Linked DNA regions of Prochlorococcus marinus str. MIT 1214. The protein of the gene in region 1 binds, or shares a complex with, the protein of each later gene. Links are inferred from orthologs where the notes say so. Each region holds a gene or a part of one and is shown on either strand. Other genes may lie near its edges.

Region 1 (6,266 bases):
TTGGTTTGAAAAACTAAGACTAGAAATCAATCCAACAGAAATTGATTATTTAATAGTCAGCCACACAGAGCCAGATCATTCAGGACTCATTAAATACTTAATTGCATTAAACCCAAATATTGAAATCGTCGCATCTAAAGTAGCTATAAAATTCCTAGAAGATCAAATTCATCAACCTTTTAGGTCAAGAGCAGTCAAAAGTGGAGAGGAACTCAATTTAGAAATTAATTCAATTAGCGGAATCGAGCATAAAATTGAATTTATTAGTGCACCAAATCTACACTGGCCAGATACTATTTTTTCTTTTGATCATGGTACACAAGTTTTATATACGTGTGATGCGTTTGGTTTGCATTATTGCTCAGAAAAATTGTATGACGAAAATCCAAGCTTATTAAATGAAGATTTTCGATTTTATTACGACTGCCTCATGGGTCCTAATGCCCGCAGCGTAGTTCAGGCATTAAAAAAAATTGATACATTGCCAACTATCAATACTATTGGTGTTGGACATGGACCAATCCTTAATTTTAATACGCAGTTATGGCTGAATAATTATAGAGAATGGAGTAAGCAAAGAAGTACAGGCGAAAATTACGCTGTGGTTTGCTATCTCAGTCAATATGGTTTTTGTGATCGGCTTAGTCAAGCAATTGCTCATGGCATAGGCAAGGCAAATGCTCAAGTCCAATTAGTTGATCTTATTGCTTCAGACACTCAAGAATTAAGTGCTCTAATTAGCGACGCAAGTGCAGTTGTTGTACCAACTTGGCCTATCGAATCTGATTCAGAATTGCAAAGCAATATTGGAACCCTACTTGCATCCTTAAAACAAAAGCAGTGGGTAGCGACTTATGACTCCTATGGCGGAAATGAAGAGCCTATTGACTTTATTACCAACCAATTAAGAAAGCTCGGACAAAAAGAAGCTTTTAAACCCCTTAGAGTTCGTGACGAACCAAACAAAAGTGTTTATCAACAATTTGAAGAAGCTGGTACAGATTTAGGTCAAATTCTTACTAGAAAGAAAAATTTAGCTGCTACTAAAAGCCTTGATGGAGACTTAAATAAAGCACTTGGTTGCTTAAGCGGTGGACTCTACATTGTCACAGCAAAAGACAGTGAAGGTGCCGACAGTCGTAACGGTGCGATGGTTGCAAGTTGGGTTAGTCAAGCAAGTTTTGAACCCCCTGGAATAACCGTAGCTGTAGCTAAAGACAGAGCCATTGAATCACTATTACAAGTCAATGATCGTTTTGTTCTCAATATCCTTCAAGAAAATAACTATTTGCACCTCTTCAGACACTTTTTAAAACGTTTTCCACCAGGTGCTAATCGCTTTGAAGGAGTTGAATTAATGAACGATCTTGCAGCTGGGGGACCAGTTCTATCTGATGCATTAGCGTTCCTTTCATGTAAAGTTATTCAAAGAATGGAGACAACAGATCATTGGATCATTTATTCATCAGTCGAAAAAGGTAATTTATCTAATACTCAAAGTAAAACAGCAGTTCATCACAGAAGAGTTGGTAGCAACTATTAACAATGACATTAGAGAATATTTCTTCACCAAGTTTAGATACTTTCATAAAAAAAACTATTCAAATTCCCATTGAGAAAAACTTCATTTGCTTAAGAAGCCTAAACCCAAAAAGAACAAGATTTGAAGTTGAATATTCACTTGAAAAAGGTAGTTGCACTAATTCTTTTTTATTTCAGTCCTCTCAAAAAGAATATTCTAAATCACATGATTATATTTTAATTCATCCTCCTGGTTTAACATTTGAAAAAGAATTTTTAGAAGAGCTTGAGACATTAATTAGGAGTGATTCAGCTGCAATCAAGTTAGTCATGGGTCATATCAATCCCAATAAAGTAGCTTTTGTAAAAAAAATGAATGTGAAATATAAAAATTTAACGGTTATTTGCTCTAATCCAGGTGCAAAATTATTCAAGGAGATTTGGAATTTACGCAAACCATCCCAAAATACAAATCCTAAAGAAGCATTGGAGACAGTTGAAGTTCTTCCAAATATACAAATCATTAAACAATTAGAAACTCTGTCACTAGACAGTAATTTTGAGATTACATTCATTCCTGCCCCAACAGCTCGCTGGCCTGGTGGACTAATTGTTTTTGAAAAGCAAACTGGTTTTTTGATGAGTGATAAATTGTTTGGTGCGCATATTTATGAAGAAAAATGGGCTGAATTAAACAGTAGTAGCACAGAAGAAGAGAGAAGACATTACTTCGATTGTCTAATGGCACCAATGTCCACGCAAGTGAATAGTATTATCGAAAAATTTGAAGACTTTGAGATTGATACGATAGTGCCCGGACATGGACCTGCTATCAGCGGTAGTTGGAGGAGTTTATTAAACAACTACCAAAGCTGGGGAGAAAGCCAAAAATACAGCAACTTAAGAGTTGCTCTATTATTTGCTAGTGCATATGGAAATACTGCTGCTATTGCTGATGCCATTGCTAGAGGCATTAGTAAAACAGGGGTCAAAGTTAAGATTATTAATTGTGAATTCACCCCATCAGATAGTTTAGTCACTGAAATTCGTAAAGCAGATGGATATTTAATCGGATCGCCAACATTAGGAGGACATGCACCCACCCCGATTGTTTCAGCACTTGGCTCGCTTTTGGCTGAGGGAGACAGAGGAAAGCCGGCTGGAGTATTTGGAAGTTATGGGTGGAGTGGGGAAGCTCTTGATTTACTTGAAAAAAAATTAAAAGATGGAGGCTTTAAATTTGGATTCAAACCTATAAAAATCAAATTCAGTCCTGATCCTTTAATGATTAAAAAACTTGAAGAAACAGGTATCCAATTTGGTAAGCAATTAATTAATGCAAAATTACGTCAACAAAGAAAGGCTAATGTTGGTTTAAATACAAGTAAAAGTGATCCAACAATTAATGCACTAGGAAGGGTCGTCGGATCACTATGTATATTGACTGCTCAAAAAGGAGATGAAGATAATCTGATCAGCGGAGCTATGGTTGCAAGTTGGGTTAGTCAAGCAAGCTTTTCTCCTCCTGGTATTACGATTGCAGTCGCTAAAGAAAGAGCTGTAGAAAACTTACTTCATACAGGAGATAACTTTGCTTTGAACATTTTAGAGCAAAACAATCACCAAAGCCTCCTTAAGCAATTTCTTCAATCATTCAAACCTGGAGATAATAGATTTACCGATCTTGAGATCAAATTAAGTCCAAGCAATCAGCCATTACTCAACGAAGCTTTAGCTTGGCTAGAGGGTACAGTTAGTCAACGAATGGAGTGTGGGGATCATTGGCTGATATATGCTGAGATTAAACATGGAAAAGTCATTAAAAAAGATGGAGTCACAGCAGTTCATCATCGAAAAACCGGAGCGAACTACTAGATCCATTACATAAACGACGACATCCATTTACACTTCCCTTTTGATTAACAATGTCTAATAAAAAGCTTCTTGTTATAGCTGCTAGTAATGGTGAAAATCTCAAACTAGCCAAAAGATTTCTAATCTCAGGCAAGGAACTAAATTACTCATGCGAATTACTTGATTTGACCGAATCAAAAAATGATTTACCTATATTTAATCCACGTCAAAATTCAAAAGATAAAGCACCAGAAAATCTTAAGTCGATCAATTCGCAAATGGAGAGGCACTCACACTGGGTCATTTGTGCGCCTGAATATAACGGCTCAATTCCTCCAATTCTTACAAATGCAATAGCTTGGCTGTCTGTGCAAGGAACAGATTTTCGAAGTTTATTCAACGAACGTCCCATTGCAATTGCAAGTTTTTCAGGAGGAGGATGTATGGAGTTATTACTTTCGATGCGAATTCAATTAACCCACCTTGGTGCATTAGTATTAGGTCGTCAATTAGCTACGAATAAATCAAAAATTGCTGAGGATCAATCAATCAACGCCATTCTAAATCAACTACTACAACTAAATCATACAAATTAAATCTATTCCTCATCTTTACCACTACTTGATTGGTTATTAGACTGCAACTCATACCATGTCTGCAACACTTTTTTTGCCATAGGTAGAGCATGCACTGAACCACCACCAGGAGTATTCTGCGCAAATGCAACAATAACTATTTCTCCAGATTCATAAGGTGCAAAACCAGCAAACCATGCATGATCAGCACCTCCACTACTATCTTCAGCCGTTCCAGTTTTACCAGCGACTGGAGGGAGAGTAAAGGTATCTTTATTTATTCCCATGCCTGTACCACTAGTTACTACTTTTCGAAGACCGCGACGAATTGTATCGAGTGTCGTATCATGAATATCTACTTTTTCTAAATATTTCTCTGATCTCCAATTTATATTGGCATCAACTAAATGAGGAGTAATCAAATAACCACCATTTGCAAAAACTGCATATGCTCTTGCTAATTGCAATGGAGTAACTAGAACAACAGATTGACCAATAGATGCACTAGCCATGTCCTCTACGATCCAAGGGGTTTCTCCAGGCTTACCCAAGCCACGACCCTCATCAGCCCATTTCTTATTCCCTACTAAGCCTTTATTTTCATCAAGATAAGTTTCTATCCCACTATAATTATCGAAGCCAAGTTTGATTGCGGCATCATATAAAGCCTTCGAACCAGAACCAACTCCAACTTGGTAAAAGAAAGTATTACTTGAGACTCTGAATGCATCTTCATAGCCTATCCACCCAAAACCTCTTTTATTATGTTCTGGAAAACAATGACTCCCATATGTAATACAAGGAACCGTCTTTAATTTTTGATTAGCAGGAAATTTCCCACTTTCCATACCAGCTATAGCAGTAACAGGTTTCCATGTACTTCCTGGATCATACGCATTAAATGCTCTACTCAAAAGAGGAAGATTAGTTGACACAAAAAGATTGTCATATTGTTTATTTGTAAAAGGTTGAGAAAAAAAATTAAGATCGAAAGTAGGTTTACTAGCAATTGCTCTAATTGCACCTGTACGTGGATCCATCGCTACAATTGCTCCAGCAATTTTATCGGACAAAACTTTTTCTGCAGTGAGTTGTAAGCCCAGATCAAGAGTTAATTTGATATCCTTACCAGCTTTAGGCAACTTTAACCCCAGGCTCCGTTGAACCGCACCTATTGAATCAATCTCAAGCATTTCACCTCCCCATTCACCTCGCAATTCAGATTCAAAAGCTGCTTCTATACCTTTACGTCCAATTCGATCAGATAATTTATAACCTCTTTCTGAAAGCTTAGAGAACTCATTTTGCGTTACTAACTGTGTATAACCCAAAGCATGAGCAGCTAAAGACTTATAAGGATAGTTTCTAACTAAACCAATATCAATTTGAGCACCATACAAGTTATTCTCTTGTTCTTTAAACCTTATAACTTGCTCCTCTGATAAATCAGTTAATAGTACCTTTTTATAAGGAGTGTCAGAATGACTTCTATTAAATGCAAACTCTAATTCATCAGTAGAAACATTTAACAAATCAGATAAAGATTTTCTCAGATCAATCCATGCACTATTAGTTAAAAGTCTAGGTTGAATAGATAATGAATAAAAGAGTTTATTATCAGCAAGAACTACACCATTACGATCTAATAATCTTCCTCTTATTGGTGGATTAGCAATTAGCTTGATTCTATTTTCTTCTGATAGTTTTTTATAATATGATCCATTCATTATTTGTATCCAAAAAAGACGCACACCTGTAACTGAAAAAATTAAACAAATAAACAAAAAGAAAATCAGGGGTTGATTAAAAGCACCTACATGCTTCTTAGAACTTAAATATAATTTTTCTTTTTTCTTCATTAAGAAAAGTAAGAATATTTATTAATTATCTATTTTTAATGAGTCATTGTTCAAACAACGTCTCAATTCATCTAATTTAGTGTCAATTCTATTTAAAGTTGAGACTAAAGAATCGTGATCATTGATTTCATAATCAGGATAATTCTCTTCAACTGTTACATCAACTGAAACGACTGGATAACCTAAGCCGGGAATCAATTGATCAATCTTTTCCCTCACTCTCTTTGCAGAGGGCTCACCATCAACTTGGAACTCTGTAAATGGATCTTTTGATTTGATTACATCCATTATTTTTTGAAGTCCACCGGTTTTAGCATTTTGAATAATACCCATACCAAAAGGTAAAGCAGACTCTATTGCAAATAAATGAAAATCCTTTAATTGATCTTGAGCCATAATGGCTTTATAAACGCTACTTCAGAATACCTGTTTCTGATGTTGAGAAGTAAGGGGTACA
Region 2 (4,492 bases), 280 kb from region 1 along the record:
AGCAATACACCAGGAGGACCAATATCACCAACTTTCAGCCAGGTTGTAAGAGGAGTTTCTAAATCTGCCGGCCAACTTTTTGCCAAGGGGATATAGGTGGCCCCCTTGGAGGCTGACAAAAGAAATTCTTCCTTATCTAAGCTAAGCATGACTGCATAATGGCAGCCCAATATATAGATTTAAAGGGGGCAAAAGTTTAAATTGAATAACTTATGCATCGTACGTTTTCTTACCGCTAAATTTCAAACTTGCAGGATTAGGATTTTCTCCAATGCGTCTATTGTTATAGCCTTCTTTTAAGCGGCCCTCATTAGGCTTCTCAGAGAAAACCCCATCTTTAGGGAAAAGTAATTCTCTATCTCCTCCAGGATAAATTCTATAAATTTTACTTGTTTCAATTCTTGGCTTAAATCCTCTCAGTTGAGTATTCAAAGCAAAACACTGTTCTTTCCTAGCAAAGTACATAAGATTATCACCCTCATGCATTACTGCAGCTCCTCCAGTTGGAAGTTCAAAAACCTCTGAAGTTTTGCTTGTCCATGTAATTGCATATTTTTCTTCGGTTTCAGCAGAGTTTAATAATCCTCCAGTGCTACCAATGTGCTTTGGAAGTGTTCCAGGTAATACTTCGGTCATGCTTTTAATTAAAACAACTTATTCTTTATATTTTTAAATTAGCACTTTATTTTGTGCCTTTTGACTCATTTCACGTCAACTTCACACGCGTCAACATTAACCTTAAAGATCAAATTCTTTTTATTCAGAAATAGGAAAAAATATCGTAATTCCACTATCCCGCCTATTAGTAAGACGGCCACCAAGACTTTTTAAAAGCCTTTGAGTAGCAGCCTGACTCAGCTGCAAATTGCCTGTAGATGGATTCCAACTCAGTACTGGTCCAATTTCTTCATTGGAAACACTCTCTGACCCTCCAGAATGAGTAGAAGTAGAAAGCTGAGTTAAGATTTGAAGCTTTAGTCTTTGCCCTGCTGCCCTTAATTTTAAAGTTAACTCCCCACCCGCTTGCAACCCACGACTATTCCTGTCAATAAGACCGGTCAACATTAATTCAAGTCCTTCTGAATCACTCAAAACTTTTGGTAAATCAGGTGTGATATCAAGAATAAGTTTCAACCCTTTTCGCTCTAATTGATTCCGCCACACAGGGGAAAGCATTGTTATCATTTTGCCTAAATCAGTTAAAGCTAAATTTGTTTGCTCAGGCTTACTTCTCTCAAGCTCAACAGCATTAAAAATCAAACCAAAACGATCAATTTGTTCGGTACATTCAATATCTATTTGCTTCAAACGGGTTTCAACCACTTTGGGCAAATCTTTCTTTCTTAGAAGAGATCTTATTAGTGTTCTTATTGTCGCCAATGGGGTTCTAATTTCATGTGTTAAAGCCTCTAGCAAAGAAATTTCAGTATTTTTTGAACTTGAATTGTGATCATTAATTAAACTATCTGGCAAAGTTTGAATATTTAAACTGGGAGCGATATCTGCTAGTCGTTGAGAAAGTAGAGGCCAAAAAACTTTAGATAAATCATCATTTGTTTTCAGCTGTCCCATCTCTTCAAGTGCGTTTCGGAGATTATTTGCTTGTTCAACATTTTCTGTATTCAATCTATTGTCCAGTAATGTCAAAAGATCACTCAAAGTTTCAGGATCACTGCGCATTAATAATTTTCTCTCCTGAGATTTACCATCTAGAGCTAACGCAATTTGAATTTCAGGAGTAATGACTACTAGCAATGGATCATTTCCATCTTCCTCCAAAAGAGTCAGGCGCTCATAGCCTGACGAATCATTGTGTAAATCCTGCGAAACTGATTGGCTAGGAGGCAACATACCCATAGAAGGATTTGTAAGGCTTAACAAATCCTTTGGCGCCCACACCCATCCTTGAAATTGCCTAAGTAATTTAGGTTCGTATAATGCAGGTAAAGGTGAAGACAACCATAAACCTCTTGTAAGGTTCATTGGTAGCAAGATATCTGATTGAAGAGTGTCAAGAGCTGCCCACCACATTCTCCTAACTGCAGACTCACTGCATGTTGCGTTAGGGACACCCTGAGCCATCCTTTCTTGTAAATCTTTAATAGTTACTAGAGGAGTGGTCACAAATTCCTCCAAACCTCATACAAACCTTTAAATCCATTTGAATGATTAGATTTTAAAGGGTGAAAAAGCATAGAAAGTGAAGTTTCAACTAGTGAAGGTGCCTTAGCTGACTATCTTTAAATAGATAGATCGAGAATTTGTCAGTCAATCAATTTAATAGTCAAAAGTCTCTTTGGACAAATTAAGCTTATGGAAGCTATTTCGTCTATGAGTAAGGATTAGTAAGGGGAATCAAAGTCTTATGAATCCTAATTTGTTGATATTAACCAATTGAATTAAACTAATGTTTAATATGAAAGTGAGGATTCCTTCCTTTACATAGATACAAAAACTTCACCTCAAGATGGTAATGAAGAATTAATGATACCTAGTCTCTAAATTTTACTCTGACTCCATTAATGCGTTTACAAATACATATAAGCAAAAGTATCTAATCAAAGATTTTTTCTAATTGACTGGCCTCGTCTAGAGACAGATAAACAAAAGCCGAGACTTATAAAATTAACAAGTAATGCAGTTCTGCCATAGCTCATAAAAGGTAATGGAATCCCAGTTACAGGGCCAAGGCCAATAGTCATAAATATATTCACCATAATTTGAAAGATAAACATTGATGCTATTCCAATAACAATCAAAGATTCAAAATCAGTACGCGCCTCAATAGCTATCTTTATTAATCGAAAAATTAGAATAAAAAATAAAAATAAGACTAACAAAGCTCCTAAAAAACCTACCTCTTCTCCCAGAGCGCTAAAAATAAAATCAGTGTGTTGCTCTGGGATGAATTTTAATTTAGTTAATTGGCCTTGCATCAGACCAGATCCAAACAACCCTCCAGATCCAATTCCTATTTTGCTTTGAAGCATATGATATCCACCACCTAATGGATCTTTACTAGGATTAAGAAAAAGAATTAGTCGATCTTTTTGATAATCTCTTAAAACTGTTTCCCAAAACCAAGGAGCAATCTTTGCTATTAGCAAATGGGAAAAAATAACAAATAATGTTAATATTTTGTTTCGGTTTGGCAGAGACTTATAAGACAAAAAACCAATTATTGGAATCCATATAACAAGTCCTAATTGATATGTATTTGACAATAATCCTGTAACCAAACTAGCCAAAACAATAAATGCCCATTCATATGGCATACCTGACCAATACAGCATTCCAAGAAGTATGGCTCCAAAAACAAGAGATGTTCCAAGGTCAGGTTGTATGAAAACCAAAATCCAAGGGAAAAAAGAAACTAATAAAGGTTTAATTAACTGAGATAAATCAGAAAACCTATTTCGATCTAAAATAGAAGCCAAGACAAGTATTAAGGTTAATTTTGTAAATTCCGATGGCTGAATATTCAATCCAGCAAAGCTCAACCATCTTTGTGCACCAAGAGCAGAAGTGCCACTAAAACTTACATACAAAAGTATTAAAATAGTAAAAAAATAAATTAGTTTAATATATTTCCTTAAATCTTGCAAAGGAAGTTGAGCTAAAAAATAAACAATTAATGTCCCTACATAAGCTACGATTAAATGTTGATACCAATCTGTTATTCCAAGATTTCTTTGAGTACTTGCTATTAAGAAACATGATAAATGTACTAAAATAAGAGGTACAATCCAAATTATAAAATCTATATCTTTCCAAATTTTTTTATTTCTAACTATTTTAAAAGTAGATAGTTGATTGCGGCCAAAACCCATCATTAATTGAAATCACTGTTTAACAGATAATGCATTGCATAAAGTTCCAGCAAGTTCTAAAAATACTTTCGCAGTGATTGAATCTCGAGATGTATGGACCACTGGCAGATCCTTTCCTGTACCCGAATAAGTATCTGACTCTATTGGTATCTGAGAGAGTAAAGGAACATGATTTTCTTTGGCTAATTGATTACCACCACCTGAACCAAAAATCTCATATGATTTTTCTGGCTGGTCTGGAGGGATAAAATATGTCATATTTTCGATTACTCCGAGTACAGGAATATTCATTTGTTTAAACATTGCCAACCCCCTTCTTGAGTCTTGAAGAGATACATTTTGTGGAGTTGTGACTATTATCACACCTGCCATTGGAACTGCCTGGGCTAAAGAGATCTGAGCATCTCCGGTCCCAGGAGGCAGATCTACTATTAAAAAATCACGTTCCCCCCATGAAGCTTGATATAAAAATTGTCTAATGATTCCATTAAGCATTGGTCCACGCCAAATTACTGGCTGGTTTTGATCAATTAATAATCCCATTGAAACCATTCCAATTCCACATGTCTCAATAGGAATAATCTTTTGCTCTGCACCAGAGCCACTTACTTCAGGAGTTATTTCGCTAACACCAAGCATATAAGGGATATTTGGTCCATAGA

The links.
Region 2: the proteins of mrdA (region 1) and rodA are in contact, whole or in part, in a crystal structure (PDB 6PL5), measured with the Thermus thermophilus proteins. The link is inferred for Prochlorococcus marinus str. MIT 1214 from one-to-one orthologs. Residues at the interface, in WP_223903432.1 of Thermus thermophilus: Arg4, Ile5, His6, Leu8, Ala9, Phe12, Ala15, Leu16, Leu19, Gly20, Arg22, Ala23, Trp24, Leu26, Gln27, Val28, Tyr31, Tyr34, Leu36, Leu43, Thr45, Asp47, Lys156, Gln157, Gly158, Ser160, Val184, Leu201, Glu202; in WP_223903423.1 of Thermus thermophilus: Phe161, Val165, Phe168, Val169, Leu172, Pro198, Tyr199, Glu202, Tyr211, Arg212, Asp213, Gln220, Val221, Gln223, Ser224, Ile226, Ala227, Ile228, Gly229, Ser230, Gly266, Phe267, Val270, Leu274, Tyr277, Gly278, Leu281, Phe285, Leu289, Arg297.

Annotation. Positions count from the first base shown.
Region 1 is NZ_CP114777.1:1,424,255-1,430,520, reverse strand. What follows is about bases 3,392-6,266. They hold mrdA (penicillin-binding protein 2), read right to left. Parts: upstream 5,810-6,266; coding sequence 3,974-5,809; downstream 3,392-3,973. Other genes in these bases: O5639_RS07845 (hypothetical protein), read right to left, coding at 6,222-6,266; O5639_RS07850 (hypothetical protein), read right to left, coding at 5,831-6,205; O5639_RS07860 (NADPH-dependent FMN reductase), read left to right, coding at 3,447-3,971; O5639_RS07865 (diflavin flavoprotein), read left to right, coding at 3,392-3,396. Also shown: O5639_RS07870 (diflavin flavoprotein), read left to right, coding at 1-1,543; more of O5639_RS07865, read left to right, coding at 1,546-3,391. UniProt on the Escherichia coli protein: Catalyzes cross-linking of the peptidoglycan cell wall. Responsible for the determination of the rod shape of the cell. Is probably required for lateral peptidoglycan synthesis and maintenance of the correct diameter during lateral and centripetal growth.
Region 2 is NZ_CP114777.1:1,138,566-1,143,057, forward strand. Bases 1,697-4,492 are described here. They hold rodA (rod shape-determining protein RodA), read right to left. Parts: upstream 3,834-4,492; coding sequence 2,559-3,833; downstream 1,697-2,558. Other genes in these bases: O5639_RS06590 (sensor histidine kinase), read right to left, coding at 1,697-2,124; O5639_RS06600 (Mrp/NBP35 family ATP-binding protein), read right to left, coding at 3,843-4,492. Also shown: O5639_RS06580 (anthranilate synthase component I family protein), read right to left, coding at 1-149; psaD (photosystem I reaction center subunit II), read right to left, coding at 211-636; more of O5639_RS06590, read right to left, coding at 757-1,696. UniProt on the Escherichia coli protein: Peptidoglycan polymerase that is essential for cell wall elongation. Also required for the maintenance of the rod cell shape. Functions probably in conjunction with the penicillin-binding protein 2 (mrdA).